Regions from separate parts of the Amaricoccus sp. genome, predicted to be linked through region 1. Evidence: riboswitches for the same ligand, from Rfam matches in the RefSeq annotation. Region 1 holds a riboswitch; each other region holds the start of a gene.
What was found. A riboswitch is a leader RNA that binds a small molecule or an ion and turns the genes downstream of it on or off. The one in region 1 is predicted to bind cobalamin.

Region 1 (5,646 bases):
ATGTGCTCTGGCGCGAGGCGCGGGCCTCCGAGCGCGCCGCCGCCTCGGCGCCGGAGCCGCAGCGCTGGATGCACGACGCCGCCGGCGCGCGCGTGCCGCTCGACGTCGCGGCCCTGCGCGCCCGGGTCGACGCGGCCTGCGACGGGCTCGCCGACATATCACCAGCGGCGGCGGCGGAGCGAGTGCTCGCCTCGCTCTACGATGGCGTCACCGCGGCCGAGATCGACGAGGCGCTGATCCTCGGGGCGCGCAGCCTGATCGAGACCGATCCGGCCTATACCTTCGTCGCCGCGCGGCTGCTCGCCGATCGCATCCGCGGCGAGGCGATGGCGGCGGTGCTGGGCCGCGCGGACGAAACCGACCTCGCCGCCTATTTCCCGGCCTATGTCGCCCACGGCATCCGCGCCGGCCTCCTCGACCCGGCGCTCGCCGGCTTCGACCTCCCCCGCCTCGCGGCCGCGCTTCGGCCCGAGCGCGATAGGGCCTTCCAGTATCTCGGGCTCCAGACGCTCTGCGACCGCTACTTCCTGCACGAGGACGGCACGCGCTTCGAGCTGCCGCAGGCCTTCTTCATGCGCGTCGCCATGGGCCTCGCGTTGCGCGAGGAGCACCGGAACGGGCGGGCGATCGAGTTCTACGAGCTGCTCTCGTCCTTCGACTTCATGGCCTCGACGCCGACGCTCTTCAATGCCGGCACGCCGCGGCCGCAACTCTCCTCCTGCTTCCTGACCACGATCCCCGACGATCTCGAAGCGATCTTCGGCGGCATCCGCGACAACGCGCTTCTGGCGAAATACTCGGGCGGCATCGGCAACGACTGGACGCCGGTGCGCGGGCTCGGGGCGCATATCCGCGGCACCAACGGCAAGAGCCAGGGCATCGTGCCCTTCCTCAAGGTCGCCAACGACACGGCGATCGCGGTCAACCAGGGCGGCAAGCGCAAGGGCGCGGTCTGCGCCTATCTCGAGACCTGGCACATCGACATCGAGGAATTCCTCGACCTGCGCAAGAACACCGGCGACGACCGGCGCCGCACCCATGACATGAACACCGCCAACTGGGTGCCGGACCTCTTCCTGGAGCGGGTGGAGGCGGACGGCCCCTGGACGCTGTTCTCGCCCGACGAGGTGCCGGATCTGCACGATCTGACCGGGCAGGCGTTCCGCACCGCCTACGAGGCTGCCGAGGCCAGGGCGGCGGCCGGCGAGATCAGGGTGCATCGCCGCACGCGCGCCGTCGACCTCTGGCGGCGGATGCTCTCCATGCTGTTCGAGACCGGCCATCCCTGGATCGCCTTCAAGGACCCCTGCAACATCCGCTCGCCGCAGGGCCATGTCGGCAGGGTGCATTCCTCGAACCTCTGCACCGAGATCACCCTGAACACGAGCGCCGACGAGGTGGCGGTCTGCAACCTCGGCTCCGTCAACCTCGCCGCCCATGTCACGCCCGCCGGCCTCGACCTGGCGAAGCTCGCCCGCACGGTGGCGACGGCGATGCGCATGCTCGACAACGTCATCGACGTGAACCTCTACACCATCCCCCAGGCGGAACGCTCGAACCTCCGCCACCGCCCGGTCGGCCTCGGCCTCATGGGCTTCCAGGACGCGCTCCAGATCCTGCGCATCCCCTATGCCAGCGAGGCCGCCGTCGCCTTCGCCGACGAGAGCATGGAGGCGATCGCCTTCCACGCCATCGCCGCCTCCTGCGACCTCGCCGAAGAGCGAGGCGCCTATGCGACCTTCCCGGGCTCGCTCTGGAGCCGCGGCATCCTGCCGCACGATTCGCTCGACCTGCTCGCCGAGGCCCGCGGGGTCGCGCCCTTCGACAGGAGCGCCCGCCTCGACTGGGACGCCCTCCGCGAGCGGGCGCGCCGCGGCATGCGCAACTCCAACTGCCTCGCCATCGCGCCCACGGCCACCATCTCCAACATCGTCGGCGTCAGCCAGTCGATCGAGCCGGCGTTCCAGAACCTCTACGTCAAGTCGAACATGTCGGGCGAATTCACCGTGGTGAACGCGGGCCTCGTCGCCGACCTCAAGGCGCGCGGGCTCTGGGACGAGGTGATGATCTCGGATCTCAAGTACCACGACGGCGCCCTCGGCCCGATCGCCCGCGTGCCGGCCGACCTCAAGGCGCTCTATGCCACCGCCTTCGAGATCGCGCCCGACTGGCTGGTGCAGGCCGCCGCCCGGCGCCAGAAGTGGATCGACCAGGCGCAGAGCCTCAACCTCTACATGGCCGAGCCCTCGGGCCGGAAGCTCGACGCGCTCTACCGGCTGGCGTGGAAGTCCGGCCTGAAGACCACCTACTACCTGCGCGCCAAGGCCGCGACCCGCGTCGAGAAGTCGACGCTCTCCGGCGCCGACGCGACGCTCAACGCGGTGAAGGTCGGCGGCGCCTGCGCGCTCGACGACCCGAGCTGCGAGGCCTGCCAGTGACGCGGCAAGCCGAAATGGCAAGCCGGATTCCAGCCGGATTCCGGCCGCCTTCCAGCCCGTGTTTCTGCCGCTTTTTCAAGGTGATGCCCGGCGACCCCGCCAAACCGCCGAAGATCGCATGACAGGAGCCCCCATGCTCGACCTCAACGCCACCGGCCTCGGCTCCATCGACCGCGACGGGGGACGCGTCAGCGTCTCCGACAAGGCGATGATCAACGCCCGCGCCGACGTGAACCAGCTCCTGCCGCTCAAGTACCGCTGGGCCTGGGAGAAGTACCTCTCCGCCTGCAACAACCACTGGATGCCGACCGAGGTCTCGATGCAGGCCGACATCGCGCTCTGGAAGTCGGACGCGCTCAGCCCCGACGAGCGGCGCATGGTCAAGCGCAACCTCGGATTCTTCGCCGCCTCCGAAAGTCTCGTCGCCAACAACATCGTGCTCGCAGTCTATCGCAACCTGACGAATCCCGAGTGTCGTCAATACCTTCTGCGCCAGGCCTTCGAGGAGGCCGTGCACAGCCACACCTTCCAGTACATCGTCGAGAGCCTCGGCCTCGGCGAGGGCGAGCTCTTCAACATGTACCGCGAAGTGCCCTCGATCACCGACAAGGCCGCCTGGGCGCTCGATCATACCAGGGCGCTCGAGGACCCCGCCTTCCGCACCGGCACCGAAGCCGCCGACCGCGCCTTCCTGCGCGATCTCGTCGCCTTCTACGTCGTCTTCGAGGGGATGTGGTTCTACACCGGCTTCGCGCAGATCCTCTCGCTCGGCCGGCGCAACCGCATGGTTGGAATTGCCGAGCAATATCAGTATATTCTCCGAGACGAGAGCCTGCACCTGAACTTCGGCATCGACGTCATCAACCAGATCAAGGCCGAGAACCCCCGGCTCTGGACCGAGGCCTTCCAGGCCGAGGTGCGCCGCATGCTCGGCGAGGCGGCCGAGCTCGAGGCCGCCTACGCCCGCGACACCATGCCGACCGGCCTGCTCGGCCTGACGGCCGAGTCGAGCGCCGACTACATGCGCTTCATCGCCAACCGCCGCTCGGCCCAGCTCGGCCTCCAGCCGCTCTTCGCGCCGACCGAGAACCCCTTCCCCTGGATGTCGGAGACGATCGACCTCCGGAAGGAGAAGAACTTCTTCGAGACCCGCGTCACCGAATACCAGACCGGCGGCGCGCTCAGCTGGGACTGAAGGTCTTGCCTTGCCGCCGGGCAGGGGCCAGGATCGACGGCACGACGGTTTCCGCGGCTGCTCCCGAGTCGCCGCGGACGAAGAGGGAAGCCGGTGCGAGACCGGCGCTGCCCCCGCAACTGTAAGCGGCCAGCGATCCCGAACGCATCCACTGGCCCGCCGGGCCGGGAAGGATCGGGAAAGCGGCGACCCGCGAGCCAGGAGACCTGCCGTCGCCGAAACCCGATCGACCGGGCGGGGTGCCCCGGGCTGGAGGCGACATGCGACGGACGGCGGCGCGCGCGGACGCGGCTTCTCATCCCTCCGGCCCGTCCAGGGGCTCGGAAACCCGCCCATTGCTCGGCGAGCCCTGCCCTTGCGCGGCGCAGCGGCGCCACTGAAAGGACGGGAACCATGCCGGACCTGGAGACCCTGGCAGCCGCGCGCCTCGCCGACTGGCGTGCCTCATGGTCGATGGGGTCGTGGGGCGCGGTGGCCGAGTTCCATCAGGACGACGGCGAGCCGGCCGTCGCCGACGGCCTCGAACGGGTGACGTCGCGGGGCGCTATCCGTCTCCAGGGACTCGCCGATGCCGAGCCGCTCGCCTACGAGACCGTGAGCCCGGACCCGCGGCGCTGGACCGTCGCGGTCGCCCTCTGCCTTCCGGCCGAGGCGGCGCGGCGCGACGGGCGCGGCGTCCTCACCGAGCTCGGTCCGGACGACGATGCGGTGCGGCCCGGGGATCGCGCCGGCATCCTCTTCGACTTGGGCCTCGGCCAGCCGCAGGTCGACTTCTGCATCCGCGTCACCGACCCCGCGCTCCTCGCCACGCTGCGCGGCGCCGCAGGCCGGCCGGTCCTCGCACCGGGCAACCCGGCGCTCGGGGCGATCGTCGCCGCGCATCCGCACCGGGTGGCGCTGACCAACCTCGGGCGGATCGAGGTCTTCCAGAAGATCGGTGGCCCCGAGACCGGCGGCGTCTCCCCGGCCGGCCCGCACACCCATGTGCTGCCGAAGCTGCTCGCCTCGGGCCGCACCCATTCCGCGAACGTCCCGATCCCGCACGGCCTCGTCCCCTGCGCCGGGCTGCATCCCGGCAATCCGGTGATCGGTGCCATGGGCGAGGACCGCGCCTTCGACGCAGGCCTCCATGCCGCCTTCGAGGCGCTGCTCGAGGCCTGGGGCGATCCCGATTACGTGGTCGCCAAGCGGGCAGTGCGCTCGGCGCTCGACGCCGGGCGGGAACCGGGCGGCTTCGAGCCGCTGCCGAGCCGCAGCGGCCGCGCCGGCCTGCGCAATGCACTGAGGCAGCGGCGGCGCGAGCGCGGCGGCTCGGACCTGCTCGACCGCTGGTCGGCCACCTTCGACCGGGGCGGGGAACCCGCCGAACCCGACCGCCCGGGGCATTGACGCATGGGACCGTTCGACGGAAGCTCCGGCAGGGCAGGGGGACAGCCATGACGACGGAGGTCCGGGATATCGTGACCGGGGCGCGCGCCGGCGCCTGGATCGCGGTCGTGACCGTGGCCAGCCTCGTCTTCGGCCTCGTGCCGGCCTGCGCGACACCCCTCGCCGCCGTCGTTGCGGTGGTCGGGCGCGGCATCCTGTGGACGAACCTGCTCGCGCTCGCCCGCCGTCTCGTCCTGCACCGCCTCGCGGTCGTGTCGGGGCTGCTGGCGACGCCGCGCGCATCGGCCGCCTGACCGCGGTGCGGCGCTTTCCGCCGGAGCGGATCGTCTGCCTCACCGAGGAAACGGTCGAGACCCTCTACCTCCTCGGCGAGGAGGCCCGCATCGTCGGCGTCTCGGGCTACGCCGTCCGCCCGCCGCAGGTCCGGCGCGAGAAGCCGCGGGTATCCGCCTTCACCTCGGCCGACCTGCCGAAGGTGCTCGCGCTCGAGCCTGACCTCGTTCTGACCTTCTCCGACCTGCAGGCGCCCATCGTCGCCGACCTCGTCCGCGCCGGCGTCGCGGTGCACGCTTTCAACCAGCGCGACCTCGCCGGCATCCTCGCGATGATCCGCACCCTCGGCGC
Region 2 (19,161 bases), on a different contig from region 1:
GGGGTGATCCTGCAGATGACAATGGTGATGATGACCTCCATGGCGCTGACCCGCGAGACCGAGCGCGGCACCATGGAGAACCTGCTGGCGATGCCGGCGACCTCCACCGAGGTGATGCTGTCGAAGATCCTGCCCTATCTGGCGGTGGGCGCGGTGCAGGTCGGGGTGGTGCTGCTGGCGGCGCGCACGCTCTTCTCGGTTCCCTTCCTCGGGCGGCTCGACGTGCTGATGCAGGCGGTCTTTCTCTTCGTGCTGGCGCTGGTGCTGCTCGGCTATGCCATCTCGAGCTTCGCGCGCACCCAGATGCAGGCGATGCAGCTGACGTTCTTCTTCTTCCTGCCGTCGCTCTTGCTCTCGGGCTTCATGTTCCCCTATCGCGGCATGCCCGGCTGGGCGCAGACGCTGGGCGAGATCTTCCCGCTCACCCATTTCATCCGGGCGATCCGGGCGGTGATGCTGAAGGGCGCGGATCTCCCGGCCATCGACCGCGAGATGGTGATCCTCGCGCTCTTCGTCGCGATCTATGCCGCCATCGCGCTGGTGCGCTTTCGCCGGACGCTGGACTGAGACCGGTGGCGTCGATCGCATGCAGCACGAAGGCGCGGAAGGCGCCGGCCTCGTCCACGCCGCGCTCCCGCGGGCTGCGCCCCGCGCGGCCCGCGGAGCATTTCCCCGGCGGTGCGAGCCGCAGGGCGAGGGGTGCAGCTTCACCGCCGGTCGCTACGCTCGACCGGGCCGGGGGCCTTCGGCCCCGGGGCGGGATGGCCGGCTAGGTGCTTTACATCGGCGCCGGCTGCGACATCATCGGCGCATGACTCGTGCGCGTCCGACCACCCGCCTGCTTGCGATGCTGCTCGCCGCGGTTCTCGCCGCCTGCGGCCGGCCGCCGGAGCTCGTCGGCATCGACAATCCGCAGGTGCCGGCCGAATCGGTCGCGGAAGCGCGCGAGCACCGCCTGTTCATCATGTCGACCCGCGCGGCCTCCGAGGTGATCGGAGCTTTCTACGGCGCCGGCCGCGCACCCGATCTCGGGCTCGCCTCCGTCGACGTCACCGTGCCGCCGACCCATGTCTCGGGGCATCTCGAGCGGCCCGAACAGCTGCCGCCCGACCCGCGCAGCGAGTTCGCGGTGGTCGACCCGGCCATCTACGGCAGCGAGACCGCCTTCATCCGCGCGATCGACCGGGAGCTGGCGCGGCGCCCTGCGGGCCAGCGCCAGCTGCTGCTCTTCATCCACGGCTACAACAACACGACCAGCGACGCGATCCTGCGGCTGACCCAGTTCGTGCACGACACCGGCTTTCCGGGGGTGCCGGTCCTGCTGACCTGGGCCTCGGCCGCGCGGGCGCCGCGCTATGTCTACGACCTCAACAGCGCGCTGGTCGCGCGCTCGAAGCTGAAGGACGTCGCCGGCATCCTCGCCCGGACCGAGGCCGGCAGCTTCGACATCTTCGCCCATTCCATGGGCACCCTGCTCGCCATGGAAGGCTTCGTCGATGCGCAGGATGCCGGCCGGCTGGATGCCGGGGGGCGCATCGAGACGGTGATGCTCGCCTCCCCGGACATCGACATCGACCTGTTCCGCAGCCAGATCGGCCGGCTGCCGGTCTCCTTCCGCCAGAAGATGTACCTGCTGATCTCCCATGACGACGGCGCGCTCAGGGTCTCGCGGGCGATCGCGGGAGGCGTTCCGCGGGTCGGGGCGGCGGATGCGGCGGAGCTGGAGAACCTCGGCGTCACCGTGATCGACCTCTCCGAGATCGACGATTCGAGCGCCGGCAGCCACGCCAAGTTCGCCGGCTCGCCGGAGGTGGTCCAGCTGATCGGCGCCGGCCTCAACAGCGCCGGCCGCTTCGGCGTCGCCACGACGCCCGGTCTCGGCGAGCTGCTCGCCGAGGTGCCGATCCGGATCTTCGGCGAGTGAGGCCGGACGAGCGCCTGCCCCCTGCGGGAGCGCGGCCCTGGCCGCCGATGGCGGCATGGCGCCCCGCCCGGCGGCCTTGGGGCGGGAGCTATCGCGGCTCGAGCCGCCAGTTGCCGGGCGGCTCGGCGGGCGCGGCCGCTTCCTGCGCGGCCTCGAGATAGATGGAGATCACGAAGGCCGCAGCGGGGTCCGAGAGCGTGCCCGAGGCGAGAAGATCCGCGAAGGTCTCCACCTGCGACCAGTCCTGTGCCCAGGTCAACGCCCTGGCGGCCTCGGCGGCGAGCGCAGGCGGGCCGCTGGCCGCCAGGGAGCGGAAGGCGGCGTCGATGCCGGGGCGCAGCGCCGGATCGCCACCCTGCGCGAGGGTCGAGAAGGCGATGACGATCTCGCGCAGCGCCTCGGGGTCGCGCGGCTTCTGGTCAACGTAGAGCGCGCGCAGCCGCGCGATCGCGAGCAGCCCGTCGACCTCGCCATAGGCGGTCGCCCAGGCGGCGAGATTGCTGCGGATGCCGTGGCGGGCAGCGGTGGCCACGGCGTTGCGCACCAGCCTCCGGTCCCGAGCGTCCTCGGAGAGCCCGAGAAAGAGGATGTGGATCGGTGCCCATGCCGTCCGCATCGGGTCGCGCAGGACTTGGCGGATCTCGTCTCCCGATACCCGCGGGCGGAGGGTCCGGATCAGGGAATAGGGGGCGGCGGAGAGCTCGGTCAGGGCGAGTTGGCGGATGGTCGGGTCCGGATGGTCGTGGCGCTCGGCGAAGAAGGCGAAGCGCGCGGTGCCGTCGTCGAGCTCCCAGGCGGTGGCGGCGGCGAGGATCGCCTCGGCCATGCGCCGGACGGGCGGCCCGGCATAGGCGAGCGCCATCCATCCCTCCTCGGGTGAATGTGCCATGAGCACGGCATCGGATGGCGCGGCCTCGAGCCGGCGCCGCGTGGCGCTGTCGACAAGCAAGGGAATCGGTGGCGCCGAATTGCCCCGAAGGAGCCGTACCGGCGCATAGGTGAAGGGCCGCCGCGGATCCTCCCGCGCGAGCGCCACCACATCCGCCTCGATCAGCCGGTCGGCGATCGTCCTTTCGGGCAGGGTGATGCAGGCAAGGCAAGCGGCGGCCGGACCCGCGGCAAGCGTGGCTGCGGCGACGAGGGCGAGGCCGGCCGCCGCCTTCGCGCGACGGATGCGTTCGGCAAGTCTCCAGATCACTTGGTGCTTCCCGTTTCCCGATTGCCGGTTGCACGCCCTCCCGCTCCGATCATAGGGCTCGGGCAGCGTCGCGGCAATCTGTCGGCCGCGGCGCATCGCGAGCACGGCCCGGGCAGGCGCGCCAACGGCATGGGCCCGGCGCCTGCCCGGAGGATGGCGGCCTGGCCTGTCCGAGACCCTGCGGGTATGCTCGGTCCGATCCTTTGGCGAGGTCAGCATGGGTGGACGCATCCCTGTCCTGGCGGCTGCCGCGCTCTGCGGGGCGATCGGCCTGGCCGTGGTCATCCTGCTCGCGCGCCTGCCGGACGAGCAGGGCGCATCCCTGCTGGCCTGGGACGACACCGCCGCCGTCTCGCGGGGGCAGGCGCTCTACGCCACGCATTGCGCCGCCTGTCACGGCCAGCCGGCGGCGGGCAGCCGGGCTTCGTCGGCCGTGCCGGCGCCGTCCCACGGTCTGGGAGGCACGATGGGCTCGGGTTCGTCCCCCGCGCTCGCGGCGCCTCACGATGCCAGCGGGCACAGCTGGCAGCATCCGGATTACGCCCTGATCCAGCTGACCAAGAGCGGCCAGTCCGATGCCACCTGCCGCGTGCTGGAGGACGGCGCGATGCCGAAGTTCGGACAGACCCTGAGCGACCGGGAGATCATCGACATCCTGTCGTACATCAAGTCGACATGGCCCGAGGAGGTTCGCGCGAAGAACGACGCGATCAACCGTCTCTACAGGGGCCAGAACGCCGCGGTGCGCGATTTCCTCGCGCTCTGATGGATGAGGGCCTGCCCGTGCGGCCGCGCTCGACGCCGGTCGGGACGCCGTTCGACGGGCACCGGGGCCAGCCGTCCCGAGGATGCCGCAGGAATCCCCTCGGCGGCTGTCGCCAGCCTGCGTTCCTGGAGCCGGTCGAGCTCGGTGAGGGCGGCTGCGCGGTCGCTAGGGTGTCGCGCGAGTGCCTTGGCGAAGGCGCGGGCCACCGAGCGCGGGCTCCAGGGCAGCGCCGCCGCGGCAAGCCAGACGCGCAGGTCGGCCGGCAGCCGGTCGTAATCCGCCATCGGGCAGCCGTCGCGCCGCCGGCGGCGCAGGCCGGTGCGGCCGAGGTTGCCGGATCTCATGCAGCGGCGCCCCAATTCGGGAACGGGTCGGGCAGTTGCGCCCAGGCATGTGGCTCGAAGGCCTCGCCGGGCACGAGGCAGGCGTCCAGGGCCGCGGCGATCGCCGCCTGATCGAGCCCTGTCCCGATGAAGACCAGTTCCTGCCGCCGGTCGCCGAAGCTCGGATGCCACTGCGCCTCGACCTGCGCCAGCATCTCGGGATGGCGCGGCCAGCGGTCCCGCGGCACGGCGGTCCACCAGCGGCCGAGGCCGGAGGTCTGCGCCACCGCACCGGCGAGGCTGAACTCGCCGACCCAATCGGGCCGGGTCGCGATCCAGAAATGGCCCTTGGCGCGGATCACGCCGGGCAGCGGGCCGGTCAGCACGGCCTGGAGCCGCGCCGGGTGGAACGGCCGCCGCGCCCGGTAGACGAAGGAGGAGATGCCGTATTCCTCGGTCTCGGGCACGTGATGGGCGAAGCCGTAGAGCTCCTTGGCCCAGAGCGGATGCTCGTGGGCGCGGTCGAAGTCGAAGCGGCCGGTGTCGAGCACCTCCCAGAGCGGCACGTCGGCGAAGTCGGTCTCGATCAGCCGCGCATCGGCGTTCAGGCTGCGGACGATCTTGCGGGCGGTCTCGGCGAGCACCGGCCCGGCGTCGCCGACCTTGTTGAGCACGACCACATCGGCGAACTCGATCTGCTCGACGAGCAGGCTGACGATGGTGCGCTCGTCGTCTTCCCCGAGCGATTCGGCGGTGTCGCGGAGGAAGTCCTGGCTCGCGTACTGGCCGAGCAGGTTCACCGCATCGACCACGGTCACCATGGTGTCGAGGCGGGCGACGTCCGAGAGGCTCTCGCCGTCCGCGTCGCGGAAGGCGAAGGTCGCGGCGACCGGCAGCGGCTCGGCGATGCCGGTCGATTCGATGACGAGATAGTCGAAGCGACCCTCGGCCGCGAGCCGGCGCACCTCGGCGAGCAGGTCGTCGCGCAGGGTGCAGCAGATGCAGCCGTTCGTCATCTCGACGAGCTTCTCGTCGGTGTGGCTGAGCTCGGCGCCGCCGGCGCGCACGAGGTCGGCGTCGATGTTCACCTCGGACATGTCGTTGACGATGACCGCGACCCGGCGGCCCTCGCGGTTGGTCAGGATGCGGTTGAGGAGCGTGGTCTTGCCGGCGCCGAGGAAGCCCGAGAGCACGGTGACGGGGAGGCGGTCGAAGGGTTCGGCTGTTTCGAGCATGGCGGGCCCTGGTTGGGTGAGTGTGCAAAGGGAGATGACCGACCCGATCAATCGGGCGGCAAGGGTGGACCGCTGGTCGTGGTCAGTGCGCTTTCATCTCACGCAGCTTCTCTTTGGCATCCATCGGGAATGCGGCCGCTCCGGGGGGCGGCCACGGTGGCCCGGCTTGCGCATCATGCGGGAGGAAGAGCCACCCGACCGTGACCTCCGCGGCGCTGGCAGCTGCAGCGGTGACCGCCAGAACAGCGGCCGTCGTTGCCTCGGGGCGCATCGTGTTCCTTTCCCTGCCCATGTCCGATGCGGCGAAGCGAAGCCGGCGTTCCCCGTTTCCTTCGTTGCCGGGAGGCGTGTCGACATGAGATCGAATCGTTACAGTATAACAGTTCCGCGACTCGTTACAGCATAACGCATCGCTCGGACAAGGGTCCTCGGCGCGGTATATGCCCGGGATGCGAGTCCATCGGCACCGACCGGCAGCCTGCGCCTCGCCGGTGGATGACGCCGGCGCGCTTCTGTCCCGGAGGCGCTCGCGAATGCGGGGCCGGAGGCTCGGCGCGTGCCGTCATCCCGACGCTTTGCGCATGGCGGATCCTGCGCCGGGGGAGGCTCGGATGGCCGGTGGAGGGGATGCGGACCGATGGGGATCCGCGCTGGCCCCGGAGGCTCGCAGGGCGAGCGGGACGCGGCCCGTCGCTGGGATATTGACATTACCCGAGTTATTCAGTCAGATATTTCCCGACCCCAGCCATCCTGTGCCTTCGCAGGAGAGCCCGGATCCTTACTTCAGGGACACGGAAGCTTTGCGATGCGCCACGGCAGGGAAGAGCGAGACGAGAACGAGGAGCGCCGTCCGGGGGCGGGCGGCGAAGACGCTCTCGAACTGATCCATCTGGCGCTCGACTGCCCTCCTCCGTCCGATTTCGCGCTCGAGGCGCTTCTTGACCGAACGGAACGCAGCCAATGATCCACGCCAAGCCCTCGCCTGTGCCGCGGGACATGCCCAGCGAGCCCCCGCGCTATGATGCGAAAGCGCTGACCGATCCGGACGGTGTGGCGCGGATCGAGCTCGACGGGCAGATCTACACGCTCCGGATCACCCGGCAGAACAAGCTCATACTTACCAAGTAGATGCCGCGCCGCGCGGCGAAAGGGCGACGTCCCGGGATGCCGCGAGGCCTGCGCTGCGTGAGCCTCGTGCGCGGTCGGGAATGCGGGAGCCGGATGCGGCGCACCGCCGCGCAAGCGTGCCTGGCATCCGCCGCGTCGGTCTCGCCGGGCTTCGCCAGGGACGGCGGCATTCGGGCAGGCGCTCGGTCGGGACGCCTTCAGGACCGGGCATGGGGATCTCGTGCAAGGCCGGCGCGGGTGTCGATCCAGCGGGCGGCACCGGCGGCCACGGCATCATAGGCCGCCCGGCCGAGTGATTCGCCCGCATCGGTGTGAAGCCCGGCAAAGGCGGTGCGGCCCGGCGGCGCGGCGAGCGCGATGCAATCGGTGCCCGTGCCGGTGGCCGGCCCTTCGGGCAGGGCGAAGCCGGCATCGATCACCGCTGCGGTGCGGGCCTGGACCGCGATGGTCAGCGCCTCGATCTGCGCCGCCCTGGTCAGCCCGGCGGAACAATCCAGAACCATGTTGATCGTGCCCCATCGGGCCGGGTCGAAGCTCTGCCGGTGACCGACGCGCTCGGCATTGGAGAGGCCCACCGTGGCAAGGCAGTGCACCATCACGTCGCCGGCCTGCGCGGAACGGCACTCGAAGGCCGAGATGTCGCGCGAGGTCAGGAGTGCCGGGGCATCGGCGAGCCCCGTCGCGACCAGTTCGCGACCCAGCCAGAGCGCGGCGTCCAGGTCCCGGGGCAGATCGCGGTTGCGCACCTCGCGGATGACGATCCGCCGGGCGGCGACGAAGCCGGGCCGGTTCAGCGTCCAGCTGAGCACCCGCCGCGGCGCGCCCAGATCGGCGATCAGCCAGGGGGCGGTGTGGAGGAGCTTCACCGCCCCGCCCCCGCGCGGGCGATGGGCAGCAGGAGCAAGCCCTCGGGCGCCGCCTCGCGCCAGACGGTGATGCCGAAGACATCGGCCAAGCGCTCGGGCGAGAGGATCTCGGCGGGCGCGCCATCGGCCACGATCCGGCCGGCCCGCATCATCACCAGCCGGCTGCAGAAGCGCGCCGCGAGGCCGAGATCGTGGAGCGAGACCACCACGCTCCGCCCGGCGGCGGCGAGATCCTTGAAGACGTCCATGGTGGCGATCTGATGCGCCGGATCGAGCCCCGCGATGGGCTCGTCCGCCAGCAGCAGCGGCGTCTCCTGGGCTAGCGCGCGGGCCAGCAGCACCCGGGCCTGCTCGCCGCCCGAGAGCTGCGTGGCGATGCGGTCGCGGAAGGCGCCGAGGTCCATCCGGTCGATCGCGCGGGTGACGGCCACGGCATCGGCCGCGGCGCCGCGCGCCTCGTAGGGCATCCGGCCGAGCGCCACGACGGTCCCGACCGTGACGGGCCAGGCGATCTCTCGCGCCTGCGGCAGCCAGGCCGCGTGGCGGGCGCGGGCGGCCGGGGGCAGTTCTGCCAGAGACGAGCGGCCGCGATGCGGCAGCAGCCCGAGCGCGCCGCGCATCAGCGTCGTCTTGCCGGCCCCGTTCGGGCCGATGAGCCCCACCACCTCGCCCGGAGCGATGGAGACGGAAACCGCATCGACCGCGGGACACCGGCCCCGCAGCACCGTGAGCCCCTCGATGGAGAGCAGGGTCATGCCAGGTCCCTCCGGGTCCGGTAGACCAGATGCAGGAAGAGCGGCGCGCCGACGATGGCGGTGAGCACGCCGAGCTTCAGGTCGCTCCCGGGCAGGATCAGCCGCACCGCGATATCCGCGGCCAGGACCATCGCCGCGCCGCCGAGCGCCGAGGCGGCGAGCAGGCGGCCGGGACGCGCCCCGACCGCGCCGCGCAGCAGGTGCGGCACCACGAGGCCGACGAAGCCGACCGCGCCGGCCACCGCCGTGGCCGCGCCGACCATGGCGGCGACGCCGGCGACCAGCATCAGCCGGAGCCGGCCGAGCCGGGTGCCGAGCGCTTCGGCCGCATCCTCGCCCAGCGTCAGCGTGTCGAGCCTGCGCCCCAGGGGCAGGAGCAGCGCCGCGCCGAGCGCCACGAAGGGCGTGGCCAGCGCCACATGCAGGAAGGAGCGGTCGGCCAGTGATCCCAGCATCCAGAAGACGATCTCGGAGGCGGCGAAGGGGTCGGGCGAAAGGTTGAGCACCAGCGAGATCAGCGCGCCCGCCAGCGCCGAGACCGCGATGCCGGCGAGGATCAGCGTGAGCGAGCCGCCGCGCGGACCGGCGAGCAGGAGCAGCAGCGCCACCGCGACGCCCCCGCCGGCAAGCGCCGCCAGCGGCACCGCCAGCGCGAAGGCCGCGGCCAGCCCGGTCTGGATCGCCAGCACGGCACCGAGCGCCGCCGAGCCCGAGACCCCGAGCAGGCCGGGCTCGGCCAGCGGGTTGCGCAGGTAGCCCTGCATCGCCGCGCCCGAGAGCCCGAGGCTCGCCCCCACCAGGATGCCGAGCAATGCCCGCGGCAGCCGGATCTCGCGCATCACAAGCGTCATCGGCCCACCGTCGCCGAGGACCAGCGCGCGGAAGCCCTGGCCCGGCGAAATCCCGGCCGGCCCCACGAGCAGCGAGGCGAGGAAGAGCGCCGCGACCAGGGTCGCGAGCCCGGCGAGGAGCCAGCGGTAGGGGATCATGGCGATTCGGGCAGCTCCTTTCGCGCCTCGGCCAGCCCGGCGATGGCGCGCAGCACATGGGGCGTGCCGCAGACCCAGTCGCGGTCGGTCAGCGGCGCGGTTCCGGCGCGTTCCTGCAGGGCCAGCAGCGCGGGGTGGCTGAGCACCTCCTCGGCACGCGAGGCGCCGGGCCAGGGCTGCGGCAGCACCACCAGGTCGGGGTCGAGCATCACCAGCTGCTCCAGCGGCAGGACGCCGCCGACCGACAGGCCGACCTCCTCGGCCACATTGGCGAAGCCGGCCGCCTCCAGGATCGCCCCCGACAGGCTCGCCGGCCCGGAGGCATAGCCGCGGGCGGCATAGATCGCGGCTCGCGGCGGATCGGCGACCGTCTCCGACAGCGCCGCGAGGCCGGCATCGAATTCGGTGACCAGCATCGCGGCGGCTTCCTCGCGGCCGAGCAGCCCTCCCATCTCGGCGATCCGGTCGCGCACCTCGTCCAGCGAACGGGCGGGCGTCATGGTCACCACGGGAATGCCCAGCCGGCGCAGCATCGAGACCGTGGCCCGGGCGGTGAAGCTGCCGGCGACGACCAGATCGGGGTCGAGCAGGAAGATCTCCTCGGCCAGCCCGTGGTTCGCCGGCCAGGCCAGCGCCTCCTCCGCCATCGCCGAGCTGCGCGGGTCCTGCGCGAGGTAGGAGACCGAAAGGAGTTGCCCGGGCGCGGCCAGCATCATCGCGAGCTGGTCGGTACAGAGGTTGATCGACACCACCCGCTGCGGCGCCGCCTGACCCGGCCCGGCAAGGGCGAGGCTCATGGCGAGGACAAGGCGGAGCGGGTGGCGCATGGTCAGAAATTCGCCGCCACGCCGGCATAGAAGGTCCGGCCCGGCGCATCGTAGCCCAGGATTTCCTGGTATTGCTCGTCGAACAGGTTGTCGATGCGCGCGGTCAGCAGCAGCCGATCGCTCAACTGGTGCTGGGCCGTGACGTTGACCAGGGTGTAGTCGTCGAGTTCCACCCGGTCGGCGCCGAAGGACGGGGTGGTATAGTCGAAGTCCCAGTTGCCGTTGACATAGCGCAGGTCGGCCCCGAGAAGCGTCCTGTCGTCGGGGAGCCGGTAGTAGGCGCGCAGGCCCAGTTCGTTCTTCGGCCGCCGCACCTCGACCGCACCGTCCGGGTCGGTGGCATCGAGCCAGGTGAAGTCGGCACCGAGCGTCAGGCCGTTGTCGAATGCGAATTCCGCCGAGACCTCGACGCCGTTGCGGTCGCTGGTGCCGTCCTCGTTGTAGGGGGTCGATTCGCCGGTGGCCGGATCGTAGGTGCTGGAGATCTCGTTGGTCAGCTCGGACCGGAAATAGGTGGCGTTGACCACCGCCCGGTCGCCCAGGAACCGCTGCTCGACTCCGATGTCCCAGCCGATGCTCTCCTCCGGCTCCAGGTCGGGATTGCCGATCCAGGTGCCGGGGTTGTAGCCGAACTGCTCGTACATGGTCGGATTCTGGACGCCGGTTCCTGCCGAGGCATGGAATCGCGTGGTGGCGTTCGGCAGCAGGTAGGAGAGCCCGACCGACCAGGTGTCGGTGTTCGCGAAATCGCCGTCGTTGTCGTCGTGCCGCCCGGTCGCCTGCAGGGTGAAGGCATCGTCGAGGAAGCTGCCGCGGTATTCCAGCACGTAGCCGTAGAGCCTCCGCCTCTGCTCGTCGAGCATCGCGGAATCGAAGACCAGCGACGGCTCGTTGTTCCGGAAGGTCTCCTCCTTGCCCTCGACCAGGAAGCTGAGGATCTGGGCGGAGCTGTCGACGTCGAAGCCGTCGAGCGCCACGGTGCCGCGATAGGCGAGCCGCGACCTCGTGGCGGTGGTGTCCGAGGTCGCGGCGCCCTGATCGGTATCGACCGTGTCCATGGTGCCCGAGTAGAAGGTGACCTCGCTGCGGAACCGGCCCTCGACGGCGTCGATCGTGGCGAAGGCGGAGCCGAAGAAATCCCTGACCTCGGTCTCGAGGTCGCCATCGGTCACCAGGTCGTCGATTGTGGCCGCGCCCCAGTTGGACTGGTCGTAATCCGAGGTCCGGTGCACGTAGCGCAGGGTGGCGCCCAGGGTGATGTCGTCGTTCACGAAGAACGCGCCGCGGGCGTTCAGCGTCGTGTTGGCGTCGCCGTCGTCCTCGCCCCCGCTGCCGGAGATGTCGTAGCCGTCGGTCACCCGCCGCGCCGCGGAGACCGAGACCTGCCCGCGTTCGCCGCCATAGCGCAGCGACAGGCGGCCGCCGCCGCTCTGCTGGGTGCCGAGCTCGGCCTCGGCATTGCCGGCGAAGCCGGGCTCGGCGGCGCCCTCGGTGATGATGTTGATCACCCCGCCGATGGCGTTGGAGCCGAAGACCGAGGATTGCGGGCCGCGCAGCACCTCGATCCGCGCGATGTCGTCGGTCAGCAGGTTGGCGAAGTCGTATTCGCCGCTCGCCGGGTTCGAGACTTCCACGCCGTCGACCAGTACCAGCGTGTGATTGCCCTCGGCGCCGCGGATGCGAACCTGGGTGAAGGTGCCGGTGCCGCCACTCTGGCTCACCGCCACGCCCGGCAGCGCGCGCAGCGCTTCGGCGGCATGGCGGATCTGGCGTTCCTGCAGGTCCTGACCGGTCACCACGGTGACGGCACGGCCGTAGCGTTCGGCCTCGATGGGCGTCAGGCCGCCGCCGACGATGATCTCGTCGAGCCGGAGCGGTGCGCTGTCCTGGGCGACGGCGGAGCCTGCGGCCAGCACCAAGGCGCCGACGGCCGGAAAGGAATGTCTCATCTCGAACCCCGTAGATCGGGCGGCATGGGCCGCTCCGGTGACCTTCTCGATGTCGTTGGACGGGGCCGGCCCGATCCGCAGACGGTTGCATGCGCCACCACTGCGGAGAGTCCGCCGTCCGCCATGCACCCCGCATGGGAACCGGGTGATCCGTTCTGGCAGGTCTCCTGACTTGCGGGTCGTCGCAGGCACCGGCCTTCCCGCAGGACATGTCCCGCAGTGGCATCATCGGGCCCGCTCGCCGCTTACAGTTGCGGGGGCAGTCACGGAATCGGCACGAGGCGCCTCACCGTGTTCCCTTTTGTCGGGCGGCATGCCGCCCGAACCAGAACGGAGGCATTTAGGGCGGCAGGCCCGGCCCTGCCAAGCATTAACTGCGGCGGAGCCTCCGCCAGCGAGCGCGATATGGCATCCCTGCCGTTGCGGCCCCGATCCCATGCCAGCGGCCCGACCGACCGACCGATCCCTGAGCCCGGGGCCGAACCCCGGGAACGGGAGAAGGCCGCGCGAGGCGCTCCCGTCCCAGGCAGCGACCGGGTGGCCGCCTGTGTCGGGAGGGGTGCCGGCCCCTACCCTTTCCGCCGCGTCGGCGGTTGCCGGGCGGCCGCCGAAGATGCCTAGCGGATGTCGGCCGGCGCCTGGAGCGCGAGCGAGAAGCTCCGGCTGATCAGCGACGGCAGGACCGTGATATGCTCCGAACCCGCGAAGGCCTGGTGCGAGACCGAGAGCCCGCGCTCGGAGAGGGGGGCGAGGATCTCGGCCATGCGCCCGGCACCCACCACCATGTCCGGCAGCTCCTCGGCCCCGACCCCGATGAAGAGACTGCGTCCCTCGAGATCGGCCGCGGCCGGGTCGAAGGCCTCGGCGCGCGCGAGGATCTCCTCCCCGTTCCACCAGACCGACGGGCTGCCGGCGACCCAGGTCGCGAAGAGCGTCGGGCGCGTCAGGAAGGCGTGCAGCGTGAAATAGCCGCCGAGCGAATGGCCGAAGAGCGTCGCCCGCGCCGGATCGGTGGGCAGCCGGCGGCCGATCTCCGGCATCAGCTCGTCCGCGATGAAGTCGAGGAAGGCATCCGCCCCGCCGAGCTCCGGGAAGGGCGCACCGTTCCCGCGCTTCGGCAGGGCCGAGGGATCGGCCGGCGTCGTATAGTCGAAATAGCGCCGCGCGGTGTCGAAGGGCTCGTCCGTCTCGTAGCCGATCGCCACCACCGCCGCCGGCTCGAAGCCCTTCGGCGGGCGGGTCTGCAGCCGCATCGCCTCGGCGGCGGTCTGGAAGGTCGCGTTGCCGTCGAGGAAATAGAGCACCGGATAGCCCGCCTCCGGCGCCGGCAGCAGCGGCCGGGCGAGGAGGATGCGATAGCGGCGCCCGGTCTCGGCGGCGGTCATCACGAAGCTCTCGGAATTCGGGACGACGACCGGATCGGCCGCCGCCGGCATGGCCGCGACCAGGGCCGCCGCGAGAAGGACGCCGCCCCGCATGGTCAGAACCGCCCGGTCAGCGACACGTAGAACCGCCGCCCCTCGACGTTGAAGTCGTCGGCGACCTCGCGCTCGATCGTCTCGTCGAAGAGGTTGAGGATGCCGCCCTGGAGGGTGAGGTTCTCGCCGAAGTCGTAGCTCGCCATCAGGTCGGCGGTCGTATAGGCGTCGGCATCGACGGCATTCGCCATGTTGCCGTCCTGCGGGACGTAGGTGTACTGGTCCCCGACGTAATTCACCGTCACCGAGGTGAAGAGCGCCGTCGTCGCCTGCCATTCGACGGCGAGATGGCCCGAATGCTCGGGGTTGTAGGCCAGCGGCACGTCGAGGCCGCCGCTGGTATTGGTCGCGTCGAGATAGGTGTAATTGGCCCGGAGCGTCACGCTGTCGGTGACGTCGTAGCGCGCGGCCGCCTCGAGGCCCTGGGTGCGGGCGGATTCGATGTTCTCGTAGCCGAAGATCGGGATCCCGTCCGAGGTGAAGCCGACGAAGTTGTCGAAGGTCGGCGCGACCGCCGGGTCGCCGGTGCGGGCCGGCGGGAACTGGATCATGTCGTCGAGGTCGTTGCGGAAGATCGTTCCGGTCAGCGCCAGCGGCCCCTGCTCGAAGACCGCGCCGATCTCGTAATTGTTGCCGGTCTCGGGATCGAGATCCTCGCTGCCGCGCAGGAAGCAGCCGCCGCCGCAGGAGATCTGGTCCCAGTTCGGGCTGCTCTCGAGCAGGGTCGGTGCCTTGAAGGCCTGCGCCCAGCCGCCCTTGATCGTCAGGGATTCGGTGACGTTGTAGACGCCGTAGACACGCGGGCTCCAGTGGTCGCCGAACTTCTCGTTGTTGTCCACGCGGGTGCCGAGGGTCAGCAGGAAATCGTTGCCGAAGGCGACCTCGTCCTCGAAATAGACCGCCGCCTGCCACATGGACGAGGTGCCGTCGCCGGTCAGCACGTAGTCGTCGTCGATCTGCTGGTAGCGGTATTCGGCCCCGAGGGTCAGCGTCTGCGGCAGCGATCCCTCGATCGGCAGCACCACCCGGCCCTCGGCGCCGCGGTTGTAGGCGGTGTTCGGCTGGTCGACCCCCGCGACGTTGCCATGGCCGTATTCGTTGTCGATCTGGTCGCCGTAGAGCCGCAGCTCGGTGGTGCCGAAGTCGTAGTCGCCGTAATGGGTGAGCCCGTAGTCGAAGCGCTTCATCGGGAAATCGCCCTCGACGCGACGCTCGTAGCCGAGGTCGAGGTCGACGGTGTTCTGCACGTTCGGTGCCCAGCTCAGCGTGCCGTGGATGAAGCGGTCGTCCTGTTCGGCGAATCCCGGCCAGGGATCGACCGCCCAATCCTCGCCCGGCGCGGGGTTGTAGTCGTCGCTGCTGGCGTCGCGATGGGTGACGTTGCCGTAGAGCTTGAAGCCGAGCCTGTCCTCGACGATCGGCCCGGTCAGGAAGAAGCCGGTGCTCCAGGTGTCGCCGGCGTCGCGGTCCTGTTGCAGCGTGTAGTCCGCGGTCAGCGAGCCGTGCCATTCGTTCGAGACCGGCTTGGTGATGATGTTGATGACGCCGCCGATCGCATCCGAGCCGTAGAGCGAGGACATCGGGCCGCGCACCACCTCGATGCGCTCGATGGCGTCGAGCGGCACCCAGCCCGAGTCGAAGGCATTGCCGCGGAAGAGGTTCGGCGCGCTGTCGACCCGCTTGCCGTCGATCAGGAACAGCGTGTAGCGCTCGGGCAGGCCGCGCATCTGCACCTGTTCCTGGTTGCCGACGCGGTTGATGGTGATGCCCTCGACCCGGGAAAGCACCTCGGCCACGTTGGTCGCGGGCGTCTGCGCGATGTCCTCGGCCGTCACCACGCTGACGCTCGCGGGAGCGTCGCGCAGGTCGGACACCCCGCCGGTCGCGGTGACCACGAGCTGGTCGAGAACGAAGCTTTCCTCCTGGGCGCGGGCGGCCGTGCCCGGCGCCACCGCGGCCGCCCCGGCCAACAGCAATCCAAGCGCCTTCCGGCGCCGCAGTGTCAGAATCATGTCCAGCGTCCCTCGCAGTGAAGATGATCGCTGGCGGTCTCGGAACGAGGTGGCTGGCTTGGTCCGTCGAAGCGCGACGGCGCTTCGCCGCACGCCCGTTATCGTTCCTGATTCATTTCGTCAAGTTTGCTCGAACCCTTGCGACATGCCCCTGGGATGGTCAATCTGACAAGTGCGATCGGTCGCGGCCGGGCCTTCCGAAGGAGAAGCGGATGCGGTCGATGCCGCTGCGGCGGGCTCCGGAGGTAACGCGCACGTGTTGGGCGCCGCCGGCGGTCCTGAGCGATACTGAACCGCGCAGGGAGGAGCGGATGAGCAGAGGCCATGCTTTGTCGGAGGGCGGCCGGAGCGGTGGCGCTGCGCTGGGAATCCTGCTGGGGCTGATGCTGGCGGGCTGCGCCTCGGGCGTTCCGGTCGAGCGTCAGGTCGTGGTGCCCGGAGCGCGGTTCCAGGCCGTGCAGGGCGAAGCGCGGCTCACGGTCCGGACCTTCCTCGAAGACGAGGCCGGGGAGCGCCAGGAGGTCCTCGGCGCAAACTGCGCCGTCAGATCGAGCCTCTATGAGACGGAACTCGTCACGCCGTCCGTTCTCGTCCTGCCGAACTTCGGGCCGCAGTCGCCGGAGCTCGAATTCGCCTGCCGCGCCGGCGAACTGGCCGGCGCGGGCCGGGCGGATATCGACACCTTCTGGCGCAGCTATCCCGGCGGCTGGGGCTATCCGGGTCCCTATCCGTGGCGGCCGCCATACGGCTGGGGCGGGTGGGGACTCTACGGACCGGCCTATCCGGTCTCGAACTACCCGAACGTGTCGATCACCCTGCGCTGAGGGCGGCGCTCCGGACCCGGACCTGCACACGGCGCCACCGGCCTCCCGGCGACACAGGTGCCGGGAGGCCGCTTTGCCGGTCAGAAGCGTGCGCGCAGGGAGAGTTCCGCGCCCAGGCCGTCGCCGTAGACCACCGTGTCGTAGAAGCCGGTGGTGCGGTAGTATTTCTCGTCCAGTACGTTGGTCACGTTCAGCTGCAGGGCGATGTCGTCGCTGATGTCGTAGCGGCCGCTCACGTCGAAGATCGCGTAAGGATCCTGGACGATGTTCGGCAGGTCGCCCTCCCAGGGAATGCTGTCGGTCTGGCTCTGCCAGCGCATCGCCCCGCCGACCGTCAGCCGGTCGTCGAGAATGCCGGGGATCCGGTAGTCGGTCGCGAGCTTCAGCGTGTTGCGCGGCTGATCGGTGAAGAGCTCGTTGCCGTCCCGGTCCTCGGAATAGCGATAGGTGAAGCCGCCCGAGACGTTCCAGCGCTCGTTGATCGCTCCCGCCATCTCCAGCTCGAAGCCGCGCGTCGTGGTCCCCTCGATCGATTCGTAGACGCTGCGATCCTCCGCCTCGATGGTGTAGAGGTAGTTCGCCACGTCCCTCTGCTCGGTCCAGAACACCGCCGCCGCGGCGTAGAGGGCGCCATCCATCAGACCCGCCTTGGCGCCCAGCTCGTAGTTGTAGCCGTAGGTCGGGTCGAGGTAGTTGCGATCCAGGTCCTGGAACAGCTGCGGCTCGTAGATGCTCGTGATGCTTCCGTAGACCGACCAGGTCTCGTTGACGTCGTAGGTCGCGCCGACATAGGGCGTCACGATGCCGCTGTAATCATACTCGAACGGCGCGAGGGAATAGGGATCGGTCTGCCTGCCGTCCCACCAGTTCAGGCGCGCCCCGCCGATCAGCGACAGCGCGTCGGTGGCACGGAAGCGCAGCGCGCCGTAGAGGCCGATCTGCGTGACGTCGTTCGTCCAGAAGCGGTCCGGCTCCGAACCCCATTCCGGCTCCGGGTAGGAGCCGTCCCAGTCGAAGAAACTGCCGATCGGCGCGATGTCGCCGACGATCGGGTAGCCCTGCTGGTCGCTGTCGGCCTTCGAGCCGAACGCGCCCAGCACGAAGTCGTGCATCCGCCCGATCGCCTCGAAGTCGCCGTTCAGCACGGCATTCAGCGAATCCTGCGTCCCGTCGCCGGTGTAGCGGTCGGGATAGGGTTCCACGCCGATGCCGGTATCGTGGTCGGGAAGGCCGTAGAGATAGAGCAGCGTCGAATCGAAGTCGGTGGCCAGACGGGTGTAGGTCAGCCGCCCGGTCCAGCCGTTGTCGAAGAGATGCTCGAGGGCGGCGAAGGCCTCGGTGCGGCCGGTCTCGAGCCGGGTCCAGGGCGCGGCGCTGGTCGCCCCCCGGGGCCAGTCGATGAGCGCGAGATCGCTGTCCCACGGCGGCAGCCCGGCCCAGGTCACGCCGTTGCTGTCGGTCTGCTGGTGGCTGATGCCGGCGGCGAGCAGCGTCCGCTCGGTCAGGTCGACCTCGATCGCGCCGTATCCGATGGCACGGGTCTTCTCGTAGTGGTCGATCCAGCCGTCGCGGGTTTCCGCCGCGCCGATCAGCCGGCCGCGCACCGTGCCGTCGGCGTTCAGCGGTCCGGAGATGTCGATCTCGCCGCGCACCGCCTCGGGATAGCCGAGGAGCACCGCGGCCTCGCGCCGCAGGAAGTCGGTCGGGCGCTTGCGGATCAGGTTGATCGAGGCGCCCGGCTCGCCCGCGCCCTGCATCAGGCCGGTGGCGCCGCGCACGATCTCGACATGGTCGTAGATCGCCATGTCCACATTGGCGTCGTCGAACTGCCAGCCGTCCTCGCGCGCCACCGGCACGCCGTCGAACTGGTAGCTGTCGATCTCGAACCCGCGCGAGTAGAAGTTCACCCGGTCCGATTCGTAGGCCTGCACGGTGATGCCGGTCGCCGTGTCGAGCGCCTCCCCGATCGAGGTGATGTCGCGCGCCCTTATCTGGGCGTCGGTGATCACGCTCGTCGACTGCGGCGTTTCCTTCTGGCTCAGGGGCATGCCTGTCGCCGAGCGCATCCATTCGGTGGTCCAGGACCCGGAATCCTCCGTGGTCGTGCCCGGCGCCGCGGTGACCTGGAGCGTGTCGAGGACGAACGCCGCTTCGCTCGATGCGAGGGCTTCCTCCTCCGCGGACGCTCCCTCCCCGGCTTCGGCCCCCGCCGCTTCCTGGGCGGCGAGCGGCTGCCAGGCGGCCGCCCAGACCGTCGTGCCGAGGAGCGCGGCCAGAGCGGGCCCCGATACCGCGAATCCCGCGATGCGTTGAGACATTCTCGACCCCACCCATGGTTTACGACCGGCTGGCGGGGGGCTGGCTCGTCGAGTCGACCGTTAGGGAAATCGTGACATCCGGTCCAGCAGCGGCCCGGCGGTGCCGGGTCGGACGTTGCCGAAATGCCGCATCGCGGCGCCGGCCGGGACCGCGGCCGGCATCAGCCGGGATCGGCCAGGTGGTGCAGCGCCAGCGGCGCGTCCCCATGGCGGATCACGGAAATCCGGACGCCGTAGATGGACCGCAGGTGATCGGGGCGGATGACCTCCGCGGGCGTGCCTTCGGCCACCACGGCACCCTCGCGCAGCGCGACGATGCGATCGGCCCAGGCGGCGGCGTAGTTGATGTCGTGCAGAACGACGACGACGGTGCGGCCGTGGTCGTCGGCGAGGGAGCGCAGGCGGTGCATCAGCGCCCGGGCATAGGTGAGATCGAGGCTGTTGAGCGGCTCGTCGAGCAGCAGGTAGTCGGCGGCCTGCGCGAAGGTCATGGCGACGAAGGCGCGCTGGCGCTGGCCCCCGGAGAGCTCGTCGAGGAAGCGGCCGGCGAGGGATCCGAGGTCGAATTC
Region 3 (3,938 bases), on a different contig from region 1:
CGAAAGCGGCCGCGACGGGCTCGACGAGAGCGTGTAGGTGCGGTGCACGGGGCCGCCCGGGACCGGCAGCTCCAGCGTCAGGAACTGGCCGGGACGGTAGTCGAACCACGCCCCCGAGGGCGCGCGGAACGAGAAGGAGACGGTGCCCGGCCCGTCGGGCACCACCGAGACGCATTCGATCGGCTCGCAGTCCTTCCATGGCAGCGCCCAGCCGAGCCGGGGAACGAGATCGGTCGCCATCCGCTACGCCGCCGCCAGCGCCGCCCCGCCGCCGAGGCGGTCGCCGAGCCTGCGGCAATACCAGTCGACGAACTGGATCACGCCGTCCTCCTGGATGCGCGAGCAGGGTCCCGGCACGAAGGCCGGCGCGGTCACGCCGCGCTGGTTCTCCTCGACCACCGCCCGGTCCTCGCCGTTGGTGGCGATCCGGACCCGGGTCAGGTTCTTCAGGTCGTAGTCGGTGCCCTCGACCGCGTCCTTGCGGACAAGCCATTTGGTCGTGACCTCGGTCTCGGTGGCGCTGATCGGCAGCATGCGGAAGACCGTCGCGTGGTCGCCGAGGAAGTGGTTCCAGCTGTTGGGGTAGTGGAAGAAGGGCAGCGAGCCCGCATCCGCGAAGGGCGCCGTCGACAGCCGCCTGGTCGGCACCGCCGCCCTGCCGTCCATGGTGAAGCTCTCGCCGGGGCCGAGCAGCGGGACGCGCACGAAGCGCCACTGGTGGCTCGGGTGCAGGTGGAAGCGCGGCGGCATCCCCGCGGCCTCGCATTTGGCCCAATGGGCGGCGATGACCGGCTCGACGTTGCCCTGCTCGTCCATCGAGGTGTAGCCGGAACGGTCGGGGAAGGTCCGGCAGGGCGAGGGATGCGCGCCCGCGCAATGGCAGCACTCGCGGTTGTTCTCCATCACCAGCTTCCAGTTGCCCTTCTCGACGATCGTCGATTCGAAGGCGATCCTGGCATCGTCCAGCCGGTGCGGCGCCAGGTCGCGGCCGGCCGTCTCGCGCAGCGCGTCGAAGGAGGCGGGCTCGTCGGCGAGGCAGACGAAGACCATGCCCCCCGCAGCCTCGCAGGCGACGGGCTTCAGCCCGTGCTCGGCCGGCCGGAAACCCGCCCCCATGTCGCGGGCGTAGAGCAGCCGCCCGTCGAGCTCGTAGGTCCACTGGTGGTGGGGGCAGGCGAGCTTCGGGGCCGGGCCCCTGAGCGCCGTGCGGACCCGGCTGCCGCGGTGCCGGCAGGCGTTGTGGAACGCGCGGATCGCCCCGTCCGCGCCGCGGACGATGACGATCGGATAGGCGCCTATCTGCATCGTCACGAAATTCCCGGCCTTCGGGATCTCGCAGGCCGGGATCGCGAACAGCCAGTCGCGATACCAGACCTCGGCGAGGTCGACCCCGAGCATCGCGGGATCGGTGTAGATGGGGCGCGGCAGCGCGTGGTCCGGAACGCGGCTCGCGAGCAGGTTCAGCGCCGTCGTATCGGCGATCATGGCATCTCTCCTCGGTGCCGCTCACCCGCGGCCCCCCGGGTTTCATCGTGCGGAAAGGATGCGACGGCCCGCCCGGACCCCGTGGCCCCGGCGGCATCCGCCCGCACCGCCGCCCGCGGCTTGACGTCACGCAGGGCTGGTTTCCGGGCTCCGGAGGGGCCTCGCGGCCGATGCGGCGCCTTCCCGGGGATTCCCCAGTGGCTTCTCGCCGCATTCATTCCTCCGCCACCGTTGCGGGGGCAGCGCCGGCTTCGGACCGGCTTCCCAATTCTCCGCCCCTCCCGGAGCGGCACCCTGACGAGCCGATCCTATCCTGTGGGCCCGCGATCGAAAGCACGGATTCCGACACCCGCGCGAAGGTTTCGGACAAGCCGGATCGAAACGATTCGCCGATGTCCGCAGGCCGGCCGTCGATTGCCGAGCTCGCTCCCCCGTGCAATGTCGATCGAGGGCCGATTTCGTCGAGGACGCCGGCATGTCGTGCCGGGCCGGGGTGCCGCCGGCGGGGAGCGCGCCGCCCTCTCACGCCGCTTCGGCACCGGCCTGGCGAGCATCCGGAGGTTCGGGGCGCTGGCCGCGAGGGAGGTGGACCGGACCCGCAGCAGTCGCGGCGGCGCCTGGGCTCTAGGCGCGACTCAGGTCCGGAGCGATGCGCAGCATGCCGCCGGCCGATTGTTCGACGGCGATGGGGATGCGGTAGACTTCGCTCAGCCTTCCGGCCTCGAGGACCTCCCCGGGCGCGCCCTCCGCGATGGCGCGTCCCTCGGACATCAGCAGCACGCGGTCGGCGAAGGCCGCGGCGAGGTTGAGGTCGTGCAGGACCGCGAGCACGCCGGTGCCGGCGTCGGCCTCGGCGCGGGCGAGGCGCAGCACCGCGACCTGGTGGGCGACGTCGAGGCTGGCGGTCGGCTCGTCGAGCAGGAGGAAGCGCCCGCCCCCGGCGGCGCGGCCGGTCCAGAGCTGGGCGAGCACGCGGGCGAGATGCGCCCGGGCGCGCTCGCCGCCGGAGAGGCGGTCGGCCGGGCGGCCGGCGAGGGCCGCGATCCCGGTCGCCGCCATGGCGCGCGCGACGATCGCCCCCTCGTCGGCGGCCCCGCGCGGCGCCGTCGCCGCGCCGAGCGCGACCAGAGCGGTGACGGTGAAGGGGGCGGCGAGCGCCGGCGCCTGCTCCAGCGCCGCGCGTTCGCGGGCAAGGCCCGCGGCGGTCATGGCGGCGAGCGGCCTTCCGTCGAGCAGCGCCGCGCCGAGGTCGGGGCGCAGCTCGCCCGCGAGCACCGCGAAGAGGCTCGACTTGCCGGCGCCGTTCGGGCCGCAGAGCGCCACCAGTTCGCCCGGCCGCAGCGCGAGGCCGACGCCCGCGAGCGCCGGGCGGCCGCCGCGGGTGAGATGCGCGTCGCGCGCCTCAAGCATCGCGGTGCATCCGCGCGAGCAGGAGCCAGAGGAAGAACGGGCCGCCGATCAGGCTGGTGGCGAGCCCCACCGGCGGCTCGGCGGGCGGTGCGATCATCCGCACCCCGAGATCGGCGCCGAGCAGCAGCGCCGCCCCGACCAGCGCCGCCGCCGGGGCGAGCGTCCGGTGGGCCGGGCCGACGCAGAGCCGGGCGATATGCGGCGCGACGAGCCCGATGAAGCCGATGGGGCCGGCGACGGCGACGCCGGCGCCGACCGCCAGCGCCGACCAGAGACCGGCGGCGCGCTTCACCCGCTCGACCTCGAGGCCCGAGTGCCAGGCGGCGCGCTCGCCGAGCTGCAGGAGGTCGAGCGCCAGGGCGAGCCGCAGGAGCCCGGCGGCCGCGGCGGCGATGCAGAGCGAGGCCAGCGCCGCCGCCCGCCAGCTCGCGCCGCCGAGCCCGCCCATGGTCCAGAAGGTGATGTCGCGCAGCTGCTGGTCGTCGCTCATGTAGATCATCAGCCCGACCGCGGCCCCGGCGATGGCGTTCACCGCCACGCCGGCGAGGATCAGCGTCGCGGCCTGGGTGGCGCCGCCGCGGCGGGCCAGTGCGAAGACCAGGGCCGTCGCCGCCGCCGCGCCGAGGAAGGCCGCCGCCGGGGTCGTCCAGAACCGGAGCTCCGGCGCCGCGGCGGCGAGCATGGCGCCGCCGAAGACGATCGCTGCCGCCGCCCCGAGCGCGCCGCCGGCGCTCACGCCGATCAGGCCGGGATCGGCGAGCGGGTTGCGCAGGATCCCCTGCAGGGCCGTCCCCGAGAGCGCGAGGCCGGCGCCGACCGCCGCGGCGAGCGCGACGCGCGGCGCGCGGATGGTGGTGACGATCGCCTCCGCGCGGGGGTCGGCCTCCCCGAGGAGCGCCGCGACCACCTCGCCGGGGCCGAGCGGGACCGGACCGAAGACCATCCCGGCGACGGCGAGGCCCAGCACCGCCAGCCCGAAGCCGATGAGGGCGAGCGCCGTCCCGGGGGGCGCGGCCCGGAGCAGAGGCGCGGGCACGCTCAGA

Region 2: it holds a riboswitch for cobalamin, as region 1 does, so the genes downstream of both, V7050_RS04015 (TonB-dependent receptor plug domain-containing protein) here and V7050_RS16340 (DUF6925 family protein) in region 1, are expected to answer to the same signal.
Region 3: it holds a riboswitch for cobalamin, as region 1 does, so the genes downstream of both, V7050_RS18610 (aromatic ring-hydroxylating oxygenase subunit alpha) here and V7050_RS16340 (DUF6925 family protein) in region 1, are expected to answer to the same signal.

What each region holds. Positions count from the first base shown of each region.
Region 1 covers NZ_DAIUBO010000201.1:334-5,979, reverse strand. The annotation lists gene V7050_RS16350 (ribonucleoside-diphosphate reductase subunit alpha) at 1-2,438, shown strand, start outside; gene V7050_RS16345 (ribonucleotide-diphosphate reductase subunit beta) at 2,572-3,633, shown strand; cobalamin riboswitch at 3,662-3,861, shown strand; gene V7050_RS16340 (DUF6925 family protein) at 4,027-5,022, shown strand; gene V7050_RS16335 (hypothetical protein) at 5,070-5,315, shown strand; partial or broken gene V7050_RS16330 (ABC transporter substrate-binding protein) at 5,321-5,646, shown strand, end outside.
Region 2 covers NZ_DAIUBO010000024.1:3,267-22,427, reverse strand. The annotation lists gene V7050_RS04075 (ABC transporter permease) at 1-567, shown strand, start outside; gene V7050_RS04070 (alpha/beta hydrolase) at 812-1,924, shown strand; gene V7050_RS04065 (hypothetical protein) at 2,013-3,122, opposite strand; gene V7050_RS04060 (c-type cytochrome) at 3,340-3,888, shown strand; gene V7050_RS04055 (DUF6525 family protein) at 3,843-4,232, opposite strand; gene zigA (zinc metallochaperone GTPase ZigA) at 4,229-5,446, opposite strand; gene V7050_RS04045 (hypothetical protein) at 6,252-6,410, shown strand; gene hemP (hemin uptake protein HemP) at 6,443-6,574, shown strand; gene V7050_RS04035 (adenosylcobinamide amidohydrolase) at 6,772-7,440, opposite strand; gene V7050_RS04030 (ABC transporter ATP-binding protein) at 7,437-8,195, opposite strand; gene V7050_RS04025 (FecCD family ABC transporter permease) at 8,192-9,181, opposite strand; gene V7050_RS04020 (ABC transporter substrate-binding protein) at 9,181-10,011, opposite strand; gene V7050_RS04015 (TonB-dependent receptor plug domain-containing protein) at 10,014-11,960, opposite strand; cobalamin riboswitch at 12,101-12,305, opposite strand; gene V7050_RS04010 (alpha/beta hydrolase) at 12,578-13,438, opposite strand; gene V7050_RS04005 (TonB-dependent receptor domain-containing protein) at 13,441-15,450, opposite strand; gene V7050_RS04000 (hypothetical protein) at 15,762-16,274, shown strand; gene V7050_RS03995 (TonB-dependent siderophore receptor) at 16,355-18,592, opposite strand; gene V7050_RS03990 (iron ABC transporter ATP-binding protein) at 18,754-19,161, opposite strand, start outside.
Region 3 covers NZ_DAIUBO010000281.1:32-3,969, forward strand. The annotation lists partial or broken gene V7050_RS18605 (hybrid-cluster NAD(P)-dependent oxidoreductase) at 1-240, opposite strand, end outside; gene V7050_RS18610 (aromatic ring-hydroxylating oxygenase subunit alpha) at 244-1,485, opposite strand; cobalamin riboswitch at 1,603-1,797, opposite strand; gene V7050_RS18615 (heme ABC transporter ATP-binding protein) at 2,110-2,895, opposite strand; gene V7050_RS18620 (FecCD family ABC transporter permease) at 2,888-3,931, opposite strand; partial or broken gene V7050_RS18625 (hemin ABC transporter substrate-binding protein) at 3,934-3,938, opposite strand, start outside.